3 regions of the Geodermatophilus sp. URMC 60 genome follow, and region 1 is predicted to be linked to each of the others. Evidence: predicted binding sites of a transcription regulator. Region 1 holds the regulator's gene; each other region holds the start of a gene.
The links. The regulator LexA, encoded in region 1, represses DNA repair genes until DNA is damaged. The targets are predictions, from matches to a motif close to TCGAACANNTGTTCGA.
Positions count from the first base shown of each region.

Region 2: a site for LexA is predicted at 3,043-3,058, ahead of ACWIX3_RS09830 (DUF222 domain-containing protein). Genes of this name have one in related genera too.
Region 3: a site for LexA is predicted at 3,541-3,556, ahead of ACWIX3_RS05045 (alpha-ketoglutarate-dependent dioxygenase AlkB). Genes of this name have one in related genera too.

Region 1 covers NZ_CP199958.1:4,799,010-4,804,096, forward strand. Annotated here, with positions in the region: gene ACWIX3_RS22590 (hypothetical protein) at 1-563, opposite strand, end outside; gene ACWIX3_RS22595 (LysM peptidoglycan-binding domain-containing protein) at 691-1,362, opposite strand; gene lexA (transcriptional repressor LexA) at 1,638-2,429, shown strand; gene ACWIX3_RS22605 (hypothetical protein) at 2,474-3,427, opposite strand; gene ACWIX3_RS22610 (phosphatase PAP2 family protein) at 3,501-4,232, opposite strand; gene hflX (GTPase HflX) at 4,291-5,087, opposite strand, start outside.
Region 2 covers NZ_CP199958.1:2,040,583-2,045,669, reverse strand. Annotated here, with positions in the region: gene ACWIX3_RS09835 (potassium channel family protein) at 1-759, shown strand, start outside; gene ACWIX3_RS09830 (DUF222 domain-containing protein) at 837-3,002, opposite strand; gene ACWIX3_RS09825 (hypothetical protein) at 3,356-3,520, opposite strand; partial or broken gene ACWIX3_RS09820 (lytic murein transglycosylase) at 3,959-4,729, shown strand; gene ACWIX3_RS09815 (hypothetical protein) at 4,804-5,087, opposite strand, start outside.
Region 3 covers NZ_CP199958.1:1,041,691-1,046,777, forward strand. Annotated here, with positions in the region: gene ACWIX3_RS05030 (carbamate kinase) at 1-300, opposite strand, end outside; gene ACWIX3_RS05035 (PHP domain-containing protein) at 346-1,164, opposite strand; gene ACWIX3_RS05040 (DEAD/DEAH box helicase) at 1,246-3,465, shown strand; gene ACWIX3_RS05045 (alpha-ketoglutarate-dependent dioxygenase AlkB) at 3,576-4,199, shown strand; rRNA gene ACWIX3_RS05050 (16S ribosomal RNA) at 4,942-5,087, shown strand, end outside.

The DNA.
Region 1 (5,087 bases):
ACCGTCGCGTCACTCGGCTCCGCGTCACTCGGCTCCGCGTCACTCGGCTCCGCGTCCCGCGTCTCCTCCGGCTGCACTGCGCCGTCGGACGCCCGGTGACGCCCGGCGCGGTGCCGGCCGGCGGACGGGCCGTGGACGGCGGGCTGCTCGGCGGTCACGTCGCCACCGTGACGGCGGCGACGGCGTCCGGCGGCCGGAGCCGAGCCGGGGACGACGCCGGCCACCCGCTGCTCACGGGCGGCGGCCTCGCTCAGCGACAGCAGCGGAGCGGCCGAGGCTCCGGGCAGCAGTTTCTCGCCGAGGCCCGCGAAGGGGTCGACGCCGCCGTCGGGGCCCAGCGCCGGCGCCGGCCGGGCCTCGGGCAGGCGCACCTCGGCCAGATCGGTCCAGGTCTCGCGGTCGACGCCGGCCACGGTCACCCGCACCCACATCCGGCACGCGCCCTCACCGTCGTGACGCCACCCCAGCAGCGAGCCCGGCCACCAGGCGCCGTCGACGAACACCTCGCAGTTCTGCGACTGCTGCGTGAAGACGGCGGCCCGGCTGCCTGAGATCGCTGACACGGACCCGACCGTAGATCGATCACCTGCCACCGAGCGTCAGCGACTCGGCACGAGGGGTTGACGAACATCGGCGCCGCCCCTTGTCGCTCCTCGACCGAGCCCTGACCGGACGACCCGGCCGTGCCGGTCAGGGCAGCTCCAGAACCTGACCGGGGACCACGACCGAGCCCTCGAGGTCGTTGAGCTCCTCGATGGCGTCGACCACCGTGCGCACGTCATGGTCGGTGCCGGCGACCTCTCCCGCGATCGACCACACCGTGTCGCCCGGCTCCACGACGACACTCCTCTCGCCGGCCAGCCGCAGCCCGCTGTCGCCTCCGCCGCCGAGGGGCGCGACCACCGAGCCGAGCGCGACGGCGCCGCCGAGCACCAGGGCGAGCACCAGCCGGCGCCCCCGACGGGTCAGGCGCAGCCGGGGGGACGCGGCGCGTCCCGGAGAGGCGCAGCCGCCGCGCACCGCGCGTGCCGGCACCGCCCGCGACGGGGTAGGAGGGCCACTCGGCTCCCGGCGCGCCGGGGCCCGGCCCGCGCCCCGGAGCGGCCCCACCGGCTCCGCGGCCCGCGACTCCGGGCCCGCCGGGCGGTCGGGGACCGGCCGCAGGTGGCCGGCGACGCGGAGTCCGGTCCCGGCCAGGCCCGGCGCGGCCAGCATCCGCGCGGCACGCCCGGACGGGACCGCGGTCCGCGCCGCCCGGTCGGCTCCGGCTCCGCGGCCGCCGTCCGGCGACACGAGCAACGGTCGCCACGGGACCTGCACCGCGGCGTCGAACTCAAGCACGGCCTGCCGCACGCTCGCCATGACCACTCCTCCTCCGTCGACCCGGGCACCGATCGAACGCACGTTCGATCGAACGCATGTCCGATGTCTACCGCATCCCGCCGACGGGGTCGACACGACACCGCACCTCGTTTCGAACACACGTTTGAACTACCGCCGCCGAGGCGCTACCGTCCCGATCAGCACCCGTCCGCCGTCGCCGCGAGGGCGTCGGCGGGGCCGGGGCCGGCCCGTCCGGCTCCCCGGGCGGGCGCAGGACGACGGGGCCGTGGCGGCACGGCCGGCGAGGAGGAGACGTGGCGGGCACCAGGGGGACGTCGGGCAGCGGTGTCCGGGGCAGAGGCGGCTCGTCGCGTCGCGCGTCGGGCAGCCGGACCGCCCCACCGGAGGCGGCCGAGGCGGCATCGGTGCGCACCTTCCCCGACCGGGGCGAGGCCGGCGACGGGCTCACCCAGCGGCAGCGGCGCGTCCTCGAGGTGATCCGCGACTCGATCGAGCGGCGCGGCTACCCGCCCTCGGTGCGTGAGATCGGCGAGGCAGTCGGACTGTCGTCGGCCTCATCGGTGGCCCACCAGCTCAGCGTGCTGCAGAAGAAGGGCTGGCTGCGCCGCGACCCGAACCGCCCGCGCGCGCTCGACGTGCGCCTGCCCGGCGACACCCCGGGCGGCCCAGCGCCCACGGTGGTCGCCCCCGCCGGCGCCGAGGAGACCCCCGTCCCCACCTACGTCCCGCTCGTCGGCCGGATCGCCGCCGGTGGCCCGGTGCTGGCCGAGCAGGCGGTCGAGGACGTCTTCCCGCTCCCCCGCGAGCTGGTGGGCGAGGGCACGCTGTTCATGCTCAAGGTCACCGGTGACTCGATGGTCGAGGCGGCCATCTGCGACGGCGACTGGGTGGTCGTGCGGCAGCAGCCGACCGCGGAGAACGGCGAGATCGTCGCCGCCATGATCGACGGCGAGGCGACGGTGAAGACCTACAAGCGGCGTGACGGGCACGTGTGGTTGCTGCCGCACAACCCCGCGTACGAGCCCATCCCCGGCGACGACGCCACCGTGCTCGGCCGCGTCGTCACGGTGCTTCGCCGGGTCTGACCCGGTCCCGCCGGCGCGGCGACGGTCGCGGGCGGCCGGCCCTCTCAGTCGCGCCGGCGGACGAACACGCCGCCGAGCCACACGATCAGGCCGGCGACGACGGCCGCGGCGACCGCGGCTGCGACCGGCGGCGGCCCGTGCCCGCCCGAGCGCAGTCCGGAGACCGTGCCCTCCGCGGACGTCGTCCCCGGCGGGGGAGCCGCCTCGGCCGGCAGCGGGACCACGGTGACGTCGCTGGGCAGGCCCTCCCCCGCCACGACGAGGCCCGAGGAGTCCCCTGTGAAGCTGATCGCCTCGCCCTGGGCCGCCTCGGGCAGCGCGACCCGGCGCGGCTCCCCCGCCAGCGCACCCACCACGTCGGAGCCGGTCAGCGACCAGACGTAGGCGTCGGTGTAGGTCCGCAGCGCGATCCACCGCTCGTCGGGCGAGACCGCGCCGCCGGTGACCATGAGCTGTCCAGCGCGACCGACCGGGCCACCCGGCGTCCCGGTGAGCACGAAGTCCACGCCGCCGACCTGGGTGAGGCCGACGGTGCCGTCCTCCACGAGGGCCGACACCGGCCGGTACACCGCGCTGGCGCCGAGCACCTCCTTGGTCACCAGGTAGGGCGTCCCGTCGGGCGCGAGCAGCAGTGCCTCGACGTCCCGTGGACCGTCGGGGTAGGCGAGCCGGTAGACGGAACTGCTGCTGTCGGCGTGCAGGGCCAGCAGCGCCACCGTCGTCCGGGTCCCGTTGTTGTCGCCGGTGTCCGCGAGCCACACCGTTCCGTCGACGGCCAGCGCCAGGTCCTCCGGGTCGTAGGGGTCCACCGGCGCGGAGTGCACGGTGACCACGGCACACGTCGCGTCGAGCACGTAGACCTCGAGCGAGTCGCCGCCGTCGTTGTGCGCCAGCATCCGGTCGCCCACCTCGACCAGCCCGGAGACCTCGGGCAGACGGGGGTCGGTCAGCTGGCAGCGCGTTCCCGGTGCTGCCGGGTCGGCCGGCTGTGCGGACACCGGCAGGGCGGAGCCGAGGACGAGCGTCAGCGCGAGACCGGTCCCGGCCGTCAGACGTCGCCCTCCGACCCCGCTACGCGGAGGACCGGCCAGCTCGGGCACCGACCCAGCGTGACACCACGACCGCGTCCAGTAGGTGAACCACGCCCAGCAGCAGGAGGCCGACGGCCGCCCCGACCACGGCGTCGGTGACCCAGTGGAAGTCCAGGGACACCATGGCCACCCCGGTGGCCACCGGGCCGGCGACGCTCAACGCCCGGGCCGTCTGCTGCGCCCATGCCGCGAGGCGGTACTCGACCACCTGCCAGCGTGCCACTCCCCACATGAGCACCGCGTTGGCGACGTGCCCCGAGGGGTAGGACGCACCGTCCCGGTGGAAGAACGACCCGGGGTAGGCCGGCGCCGTCCGGCCCGTGCCGTACTTGAACGAGTAGACGACGAGGGTCAGCAGGACCAGCGCGAGCAGCACCCGCAGCAGCGGCACCACCGTGCGGAACCGCCACCCGAGGTAGCCGACGAGCCCGGCCAGGACGATGAGGATGAAGCCGCGCCCACCCAGTTGGGTCACCGCCCACACCGGCCAGTAGGCGGCGGAGTCCTTGAGGTCCCAGGCGCTGACCACCTCGGAGACCCTCAGGTCCATCCGCTCGAGCACGCCCCGGCCGAGCAGGTCGACGGTCACCGCGACCGTGACCACGAAGGCGACCACCAGGAGCCACCGCGGCGGGCGGCCGACGGGGACGCCGGTGTCGGCGGCGTCGAGCGGGGTCGCCCCCGGACGCCGCCGCACCGCGCCGCTGGTCACGCCGGCCACGGTACCGGGCCGTGACCTGATCGTGACCTCGCTCGATCGAGCGAGCGTGTCAGCTGACGGGCGCCGCGAACCCCTCGAGGGCGGCGGCGAGGGCGCCGTCCACCCGAGCGCTGAGCCGGGTACCCCCGGCCTCGTGGGTCTCCTTCAGCACCTCGCCGTCCCGGTGCACCCGGGCCACCAGGTCGCCGCGGTCGTAGGGCACCAGCACGTCGACCTCGACCTCGGGGTGCGGCAGCCGGGCGGCCAGGATCTCTCGCAGCTGCTCGATGCCTGCACCCGTGCGGGCCGAGACCCACAGCGCACCCGGCAGGGCACGGCGCAGGGTGAGGACGTCCTCTTCGGTCATCGCGTCCACCTTGTTGACGACGATGAGCTCCGGGACGGCCGCGGCGTCGATCTCACCGAGGACGACGCGCACCGCCTCGATCTGCCCCAGCGGGTCGGGGTCGGAGCCGTCGACGACGTGCAGCAGCAGGTCGGCGGCGGCCACCTCCTCCAGCGTGGAGCGGAACGCGTCGACCAGCTGGTGCGGCAGGTGTCGCACGAAGCCGACGGTGTCGGTGAGCGTGTACTCGCGGCCGTCCGGGGACTGCGCCCGGCGCACCGTCGGGTCCAGGGTCGCGAACAGCGCGTTCTCGACCAGCACGCCGGCACCGGTGAGCCGGTTGAGCAGGCTCGACTTGCCGGCGTTGGTGTACCCGGCGATCGCCACGCTGGGGACGGCGTTGCGCCCGCGGGACGAGCGCTGCGTAGCCCGGGCGGTGGCCATGCCGGCGATCTCCCGGCGCAGCTTGCTCACCCGCGCGCGGATCCGCCGCCGATCGGTCTCGATCTTCGTCTCACCGG
Region 2 (5,087 bases), 2.6 Mb from region 1:
CCGCTGCGCGTGCTCTTCCTCATCGTCCTCATCGGGACCACCCTCGAGGCGCTCACCGCGCGCTCGCGGGAGGAGTTCCGCATCCGCCGCTGGAGGTCCCGCGTGCGTCAGCACGTCATCGTGTGCGGCTACGGCACCAAGGGCCGCAGCGCGATCCGCTCCCTGCAGGCCAGCGGTACGCCGCTGGAGCAGATCGTCATCGTCGACCCCGAGCCCCGGGCGATCGAAGAGGCCAACTCGGTGGGGCTGCACGGGATCGTCGGCGATGCCGGCCGCACCGACGTCCTGCGCCGAGCGCACGTCGAGCGCGCCCGCGCCGTGATCGTCGCCGCCAACCGGGACGACGCCTCGGTGCTGATCACGCTCACCGTGCGCCAGCTGAACCCCAGCGTGCCGATCACGACGTCGGTACGCGAGGAGGAGAACGCCGCGCTGCTGCGCCAGTCGGGTGCCGACACGGTCATCACGACCTCGGCGACCTCGGGCCGGCTGCTGGGCCTGTCCACGGACGCCCCGCGGGTCGTGGCCACGGTCGAGGACCTCGTCACCGGCGGCCAAGGACTCGACCTCCAGCAGCGCCGGGTCAGCGCCGGCGAGGTGGGCCTGGGTCCGCGGCAGCTGCGCGACATCGTGCTGTCGGTGACCCGCGGCGGGCGCACGTTGCGCTTCGACGACCCGCTGATCGGCACGCTCGAGCCCGAGGACGTACTCGTCGTCGTGCGGTCGCACCCGCCGGGCGGCCAGATCGCCGTCGGCTGACTGCCCCTCGTCGCGGCCCGATCCCGGGGCGCGCGGCCAGGGTGCGTGCCGCTGCGGAGGACCGATCCGTCCCCGGGTCAGGGTCTCGCCGTGTCCGTGGGGACCGCGCTCGATGCCGCGGGATGGTGTCGTCCGGTCAGTACGGGGGTGGTTCGGTGACGGCGGTCAGGCCGGTGGGGGTGGTGACGGTGAGGGTGCCGTCGGGGGCCATGGCGTAGGTCCAGCCCGGTGCCTGGTGCTTGCCGCGGTGGTGGGCGGTGCAGAAGCCGGCGAGGTTGGCCGCGGCGGTGTCGCCGTCGGGCCAGGCGCGGACGTGGTCGAGTTCGCCGGCGGCGGGGATGCGGCGGCGGCAGCCGGGGAAGCGGCAGTGCCGGTCCCGGGCGCGGGCGAAGCGGTCCAGCGGCGCGGCGGGCCGGTAGCCGCGGATGGCCGCGGCTACCGGCGCCGGGCCGGCCGGTCAGGTCGTGACCGCAGGTCTCCGGCCGCCGCCGGCACGCCGGTCGCCCGCAGGTGCCGGCGCGGCGCAGCTCGGTCAGGTCGGTCAGTGCCAGCAGGGCGCCGGTGGTCGCGTCGGTGACCGCGATCCGCGGCCGGTCGGCCAGCCCACCCCCGGCGGTGGCGCCGAGGAGGGCGGCCAGCTCCTCGCGCTGGGTGTCGGCGGCCGTGGCCAGCGCCCCGAGGGTGTCCTCGGCGGTGCTGACCCGCCCGGCGGCACCCGCCTGCCAGGCGGCCTCGTCAGCAGCGTCGGCGCGCTGCGCGGTGCGCACCATCCGCTGCGCGGCCCCCAGCGCGATGCGGGCGGCGTGCACCGCATCGCCGACGTCGGCCACGGCGCGGTCGGCCGCAGCCCACCAGCCACCTCGGGAAGTGGCCCCCGCATCCCCTGATGGAGCAGCCGAGTCGCTCCTCGGTGGAGCTGGATGGTCCTCGCCCGACTCCTCGAGGTCGGCCAGGTCGTCGAGCCATTCACACGGGTCGACCCACGGGCCGACGTCCCACCCGGCCGGCTCGGGTGGTCCGCCGGGCTCCCAACCCGGGTCACCAGGGGCGGGGTCGTCGCCGAAGCCGCGGCGGACCAGGTCATCGAGCCACCGGTCGAAGTCGGGGTCGCTGAGCTCGGCCGCGGCCCGCTCGATCGGGCCGCCCTCGACGTCGACCGGCCACGGAACGCCGCCGGCAGCAGACGCGACGTCGGCACGTGCGGCCTGAGTGGTCGAGTCGCGGGCGGCCGACTCGACGCCGATGCCCTCGGTGGCGGAGCAAGCCGCGGAGTCGGCCGTGGCGGTCGACCGGGCGCCGGTGTCCTCGGCGGCCCGGGCGGTCCCGTCAGCGGCGAGCGGGGTCGGGTGCAGGCCGGCGAAGGCGCGGGCGAGCTGGCGGGCCATCTCAGCGGGCACCGGCTTGCCGTCGACCTCACCGAGCTGGTCTCCACCCAGGACGGTGTGCACCGAGGCGACGATGGTCAGCAGCGCCTGCACCGGCGGCAGCTCGGCCTGCCCGGGGCGCAGCACCAGGTCCATCAGGCAGTCCACCAGCTGCTGCCCCCGGGTGCGCCCGTCACCGGGCTCGGCCTCCAGGGCGTCGGCGTAGGCACCCAGCGCCCGGTGTAACGCCTGCGCCTCCGGGGTGGTGCACACCACCGTCAGCACCGACATCCCCGGCGTGCGGTCGGCCCGCAGCGAGATCCCCCGCCGCGTCAGTGCCCGCGCCAGATCCTGCGCCGCGTCCCGGGCGCCCAGCCGGGCGACCACCCGCCGCACCCGGTCGCCGAGCGCGGCCGAGGTGGTGACCTGGTTGCGGGCGGCCATCCACTCCAGCACCTCGTGCTCGACTCGGGCCCGCCGGGCGTCGTCGGCGATCGGCGCGACGTGCTCGAGCAGGCACCACAGGTGCCGCTCGTGCAGCAGCCCGGCCTCTAGTCCCTCCAGCACCCGCGGCAGCCGGGTCACCAGCGTGACCGAGCGTTCCAGCTCCGCCTCGGCGGCCTGGGTGGTGACGTTCAACGCGATGGACAGCTCCTGGGCGGCCCACTCGCTCACCGGCCGCAACACCTCGGCCCGCGCCGCCCACCGCTCGGCCGACATCGCCCCGCGCTCACCCTGCGCCCGGTCGGTGCTCGCCGGGCGGGTCGCGGCGAACGCCGCCACCGCCCGCACCCGCACGGCCGCCTGCCGGCTCATCTCCCGTGCCGCGGCCTGCACCGCCCCCAACGGGCCGGACGCCCAGCCCACAGCAGGCGCCACAGCACCCAGCGTGCCCGTCCGCGTCCCACCGCCCACGCGTTCGATCATATGTTCGAGTAGGTCTCGACACAAGAGGAAGCGGCAGGTCAGCCGCGTGCAACCGCGCACTGACAGCGTGAGGAGCTGCGGTGGTCGGTCGGCGCGGAGCACCCGGGGCGCGTGGGGCGATGGTGGCGCGTGGGGCGATGGTGGCCGCGCAGCTCGGCGACGACGAGCAGCACGAGGACCGGCGCCCCACGCCCCCGCGTCGAGACAGCGGGCCGCGGCGGGGACGTCGCTTCTGGACCCGATGCGGGAGCCAGGAGGTCGTGCACGGCCCCCGTCGTCACCGGGCCGCACCCCGCAGCCGGGCCTCAGACGAGGACGGCCTCCAGGGCATCGGCCTGCTGCACCAGGTCGGCTGCGGTGGTCAGCCAGCCGGCGACCAGCAGCAACGGCCACGCCTGCTCGTCGTCCAGCGAGGCCGTCGTCGCCACCAGCGAGGCCTGGGCCACGGCCCTGCACGCCATGTTCCGCATGACGGCTCCTTCCATCGGTTGCCAGGACGGTCGGCACCGACGGCACGGAGGTCCAGTCGTGCAACGCGAACGTCACCCCGAGGGGGTGGACGGCACACCGCCGCAGGCGACCGCGGACGGGCAGCGCGCCCCTCCTCCTGGTGGGCCGCCGCTGGGCGGCTCGGGCCGGGGTCACGCGTGCAGCAGTGATCACAGCGCCCACAGGCCCGGACGCCGTGGAGGTCCAGGAGCGGCCGGAACGCGCCCCCCGCACCCGACCAGGTGCTCGTCGACGCCGAGTGCGCGGGGGCGCGACCTGGTGCCGCTCCTGCCCGGTGACCGGGCGGTGCGGGCCCCTGGGCCCGCCTGCTGCGGCACGCCCGTCCGTGCCACCCGCACCCCCCGGATTGGCGGGCGCGGCGGTCGCCGCCCCGGGAGAGACTGACCGGGACAGCAGCGATGCGTACGGGTCGGGTCGTGGGGGACGGATCGATGTCGAAGCAGTCCGGGGCCGGTCGCGGTGCACGTCCGCGCCAGCGACGCTCGCTCGTCCCCCGGGTGCCGACCACGTCCCGGCGGCAGGGGCCGGGCCTGTGGCAGGGCGCGGCCGTGGTGGTCGCCACCGCCACGATCATGGCGACCGCGCAGGGGGACAGCGCCGCGCGGTCGACCGCGAGCACCCGGCAGGACCCGTCACCGGCCGGTGTCGAGACGTTCGCCGACCCGACCCGCAGCTCCGCGTCCTCCCCGTACGCCGCACCGGGCACGACCACTCCCGCCACGACTGCTCCCGCCACGACCGCTTCGCCGTCCTCGAGCGCGGCGGCTGCCGCGTCGGGCCTGGCGGCAGGCGGGATCCCGTCGGTCGCCAAGGCCGCCTACGACTCCGCAGCCGCGGCGGCACCGGCCGGCTGCGGCATCAGCTGGTCGCTGCTCGCCGCCATAGGCCGCGTCGAGTCCGACCACGGCCGCTTCGCCGGGGCGGTGCTCCGGACCGACGGGCGGTCGGCGCCCCGCATCATCGGGATCCAGCTGAACGGGAACGGCACGGCGGTGATCCGCGACACCGACGGCGGACGCCTCGACGGCGACGCGGTCTACGACCGCGCCGTCGGCCCGATGCAGTTCATCCCGTCCACCTGGGCGCGCTACGCCAGCGACGGGGACGGCGACGGGAGCAGCGACCCCTTCGACATCCAGGACGCCGCCCGTGCGACCGCCCGGTACCTGTGCGCTGCCGGTGGAGACCTCACCACCGTGGACGGGCAGCGTCGCGCCGTCCTCGCGTACAACCACTCCGACAGCTACGTGGCGACGGTCCTGACGCTCGCCGCCCGGTACGCCGGGACGCCGCCACCCACCGTGCCGACCGACGCGGTGCCGCCGGCGTCGGAGCCGCCGGCCAACCCGGGGCCTCCGCCGGCGGTGGAGCCGGCCGCGAGCCCGTCGTCCTCCGCCGCGCCGTCGCCGAGCCCCCGGCCGACGTCCCCACCGATCACGCCGTCCTCGTCGAGCACGACGCCGCCGAGCACGACCCCGCCGACCACCACGCCGCCGACGACTCCCCCGGCAGTCACGACGCCACCCT
Region 3 (5,087 bases), 1.6 Mb from region 1:
CAGGGCGGCGTCGAGCTCGTCGGTCAGCGTGAAGCCGATGGTCGCCTGGGTCTGCGCGACGCACCAGTCCAGCGGCACCGGCGGGACCTCGTGCGCGGCGAGCTCGTTCTTCACCAGCAGGTTGCCCACCTGCGGCCCGTTGCCGTGCGTCAGCACCACGGGGACGCCGGTGGCCACGACCGCCGCCACGTGCCGGCAGGCCGCGGCGATCGCCTCGCGCTGCGCGCCGGGCGTGGCCGAGCCGTCCGGGCCGGTCATCGCGTTGCCCCCGAGGGCGATCACGACGCGGCCGGAGGTCACCCTGCGAACCGTAGCCGTCGTTCTCTCAGCGCTGAAGTAAATCCGTCATCTGCGCCAGAAGTCGAAGGCGTCCCGTCCGGGCCGGAAGCCGGCGGCCTCCACGACGTCCACCGCGAGGTCGAAGTACTGGCCGACGCCGGCCGGCTGGTGGGCGTCGCTGCCGAAGCTGATCGCCTCGCCGCCCTCCTCGTGGAACCAGCGCACCTGGTCGACGGAGGCCATCGGGCTGGTCGTGTTCACCTCGAGCGCCCGGCCGGTGCCAGCCAGCGCCCGGAACACCGCGCGGTACTCCTCCTCGAAATCCTTCTCCGCGTACCGGTCGCTGCCGCCGGGCCAGTACCGCCGCGGGAAGTCGACGTGCGCGAGGACCTCGAACACGTCGCTGGTCTCGACCATGTCGACGACCTCGGCCAGGTATCGGCGCATCGTCGTGTCGGGGTCGGGATAGAGCAGCCGGCCCACGCCGTAGAGCCGGCCGTCCTGGCTCAGCGAGTGCAGCGAGCCCAGCACCCGGTCGACGGGGGAGTTCCGCAGGTGGGCGGCGACGCTGGCGGCGAACAGGTGCGGCTCCCCGGTCTCCACGCCCGACCAGATCCGCAGCTCGGGAAAGCGCTCGCGGCACTCCTCGAGCTCGGCGAAGTACCCCTCGACGTCGATGGGCAGGTGCCGGGAGGCGTGCCGGTCGACCAGCCCGTCGGCGGTGGCGCGGTCCTCCGGCGTCCAGGTCGTGAAGTCGAGGTGCTCGGTGAAGGCGATGGCGGGCAGGCCCCGGTCGACCGCCCGCTCGCAGACGCGCACCATCGTGGAGGAGTCGGCGGTGTCCCAGGACCACCTGGTGTGCACGTGGTTGTCCGGCGGTCGCATCACCTGTGGATCCTCCCTCTCCGTCCCCAGGGTGCGCGCGGCGGCCGGTCCTGTCGCTCCCGCTGCCTACTGTCGGGAACCATGACCACCGCCGCGCCGTCCGCCGACCTCGCCACCGAGGCCCTCCAGGTCCTCCGCGAGCTGACCGGCCGTCCCGACGCGGTCTTCCGCGAGGGCCAGGACGCCGCCGTCGCCGCGCTGGTCGAGCGCTCCGAGCGGGCCCTGGTGGTGCAGCGCACCGGGTGGGGCAAGTCGGCGGTCTACTTCGTCTCCACCGCGCTGCTGCGCCGGCGCGGCGCCGGCCCCACGCTGCTGGTCAGCCCGCTGCTCGCGCTGATGCGCGACCAGGTCGCCGCGGCGGCGCGCGCCGGGATCCGCGCCGTCGAGATCTCCAGTGCCAACGCCACCGAGTGGGACGACGTCGCGGCGGCCCTGGCCGCCGACGAGGTCGACGTCCTGCTCGTCTCCCCGGAGCGGCTGACCAACCCGCGCTTCCGCGAGGAGCAGCTGCCGGGGTTGGTCGCCCGGTGCGGCCTGCTCGTCGTCGACGAGGCGCACTGCGTCTCCGACTGGGGCCACGACTTCCGCCCGGACTACCGCCGCATCCGCGACCTGCTGGGCACCCTCCCGGCCGGGACGCCGGTGCTCGCCACCACCGCCACGGCCAACGAGCGCGTGGTCGCCGACGTCGCCGAGCAGCTCGGCGCCGGTGGCGTGGATGTGACGACGGTGCGCGGTCCCCTGGCCCGCGACTCGCTGCGCCTCGGCGTGCTCCGGCTGCCCACGGACCGGGCGCGGCTGGCGTGGCTCGCCGCCCACCTCGGCGACCTGCCGGGCAGCGGCATCGTCTACACGCTCACCGTGGCCGCCGCCGAGGAGACCGCCGCCTTGCTGCGCGACGCCGGCCACGAGGTGCGCGCCTACACCGGCCGGCTCGACGACGCCGACCGCAAGGACGCCGAGGAGGCGCTGCGGGAGAACCGGGTCAAGGCGCTCGTGGCGACCTCGGCGCTGGGCATGGGCTTCGACAAGCCCGACCTCGGCTTCGTCGTCCACCTGGGGGCGCCGTCGTCGCCGGTCAGCTACTACCAGCAGGTGGGCCGCGCCGGCCGCGCCGTCGAGCACGCCGACGTGCTGCTGCTCCCCGGCCCCGAGGACCTCGCGATCTGGCAGTGGTTCGCCACCTCCTCCATGCCGCGGGAGGACCACGCCGCCGCGGTGCTGTCCGCGATGGCCGACGGGAAGGCGTGGTCGGTGGCACGGCTCGAGACGGTGGCCGACGTCCGCCGCTCCCGGCTGGAGCTGCTGCTCAAGGTGCTCGCCGTCGACGGCGCGGTCGAGCGGGTGCAGGGCGGCTGGCGGTCCACCGGTCGGCCGTGGGTGTACGACGCCGACCGCTACGCCCGCGTGACCCGCACCCGGGAGGCCGAGCAGCGGGCCATGATCGCCTACGCGCGCCCGGTCGACGAGGCGCAGTGCCGCATGGCCTTCCTCCAGGAGTCCCTCGACGACCCGACCGCTGCGCCCTGCGGCCGCTGCGACGTCTGCGCGGGCCCCTGGTACTCCACCGACGTCCCGGAGGGTGCCGCCCAGGCCGCCTCCGCCGCGCTCGACCGACCCGGCGTGGAGCTCGCGCCGCGCGCGCAGTGGCCGACCGGCGCCGACCGGCTAGGCGTCGAGGTCAAGGGCAGGATCGCCCCGGGCGAGCAGCTCGACCCCGGCCGGGCCGTCGCCCGGCTCACCGACCTGGGCTGGGGCCAGCGACTGCGCGGCCTGCTGGGCGACGACGGCGTCGGCGGGGTGGTCGACCTCGAGGCCCCGGGCCTGGAGGAGGACCCGGACGCCGCGTTCGACGTGCCGGTGCGGCGGGCACCCTCGGACGTCCCCCCGGACGCGGAGTTGCTGCGGGCGTGCGCCCGGGTGCTCGCCGCCTGGGACTGGGCAGAGCGCCCGGCCGGGGTGGTCGCCGTCCCCTCCCGCCGCCGGCCGCGCCTCGTCACCGGACTGGCGCGGGGACTGGCGGGGCTGGGCCAGCTGCCCTACCTCGGGGAGCTGTCCCTCGCGCACGGCGGCCCGACCGGGCAGCCCGGCGGGAACAGCGCCTTCCGGCTCGCCGGCGTGTGGCAGCGCATCGTCGTCGGCCCGGAGCTGCGCGAGCGGCTGGCCGAACTCGGTCCGGTGCCGGTGCTCCTCGTCGACGACCTCGCCGACTCGCGCTGGACGATGACCGTCGCCGGCCGGGAGCTGCGACTGGCCGGGGCCTCGCGCGTGCTGCCCTTCGCGCTGGCGCTCACCGCCTGAAGAAGGCCCCTCTCGCGACCTCGGGTGGGACCCGGGACGGGCCTCCTCGGGAGGAACCGCGCACGCCGTAGGCACTCGTACACAGGTTCGATCCAGCGTAGCCTGCCGCCATGTCGCTCGCGCACCAGCCGTCGATGTGGGACCTCGCCGAGGAGGCCACGCTCGGGCCGCTCTCGGTCACCCGGCACCACCTCAGCCACGGCGCCTGGGTCGACCACCTGCCCGGCTGGGTCCAGGGGTCCGACGAGGTCCTCGACGTGCTGCTCGGCGACATCGGCTGGCGGGCCGACCGGCGGCAGATGTACGAGCGCGAGGTCGCCGTCCCCCGCCTGCTGCGGTGGTACGGCGGCGGCGAGCCGCTGCCCCACCCCCTCCTCACCGAGGCCCGGGACGCACTGGACGCGCACTACGGACCCGAGCTCGGCGAGTCGTTCGTCAGCGCGGGCATGTGCTTGTACCGCGACGGCCGCGACAGCGTCGCCTGGCACGGGGACCGGCTCGGCCGCGGCCGCAGCGCCGACACGATGGTGGCGATCGTGTCCTTCGGGTCACCGCGGCCGCTGCTGCTCCGTCCGGTCGGCGGTGGCGAGGGTCTGCGGTTCCCCCTGGGCCACGGCGACCTGGTCGTGATGGGCGGGTCGTGCCAGCGGACGTGGGAGCACTGCATCCCGAAGACGGCCAAGCCGGTGGGTCCCCGGGTGAGCGTCCAGTTCCGGCCCCGCGGGGTCGCCTGACACACGGGGCGCCGGGTGCCGCACCGTGACGGCGACCACGGGTACGGGGGGTTGCCTGACACGCGGGGCGCCGGGGTGCCGCACCGTGACGGCGACCACGGGTACGGAAGGAAGCCGGCGGCCGGACGTCGCGTTCATGCCGGGTGCCGGGACACCGCCGCCCACACCGGCCGGTTGCCCGCCCCCGACTCCATGACGCGGAGCGGATGTGGCGGGAGGCGGACGAGGGGCTCGGCGCCGGCTCCGGCAACGGGTCGCCCGACCGCCGCCCGACTCCTGCACCGGTCCCGTGATGCACAGCGACCGGCGTGGGGAGCAGGGCGCGGCGGGCGACGTCGACCCTGGTGTCCCTCGAGGCCGGCCCACGGGCTGATCCCGGCGGACGCCGATGCCCTGGCGACAGGGCATCGGTGGGGGGACGGACCTCCGCGGACCCCCCTGCAGGGCCTCCGCGAGTCGTGTATGGTTCTTCCTGCACCGAGCGAGAACAGACCGGGCCGCAAGCCTGGGAAACCGCCGGACGAACCCCCGAGGTCCGACCGATGCGGAGCGCGGTGTACAGTGGGGAACACCGCCTCGAACGAAGGCCGAAAGGCTGGAGTACGAGCGCGTCCGCTCCTTGAGAACTCAACAGCGTGCCGAAAGTCAGTGCCAAGTAACAACCCCTTTTTTGTGGGTTTCTTTGGGTTGATGGATGTACGAGAGTGTCAGCTCTTGGTCTGTCAGGCCGGGATGTCAAGCATCTACGGAGAGTTTGATCCTGGCTCAGGACGAACGCTGGCGGCGTGCTTAACACATGCAAGTCGAACGGTGAACCGTCTTCGGATGGGGATCAGTGGCGAACGGGTGAGTAACACGTGGGCAACCTGCCTCCGGCTCTGGGATAAC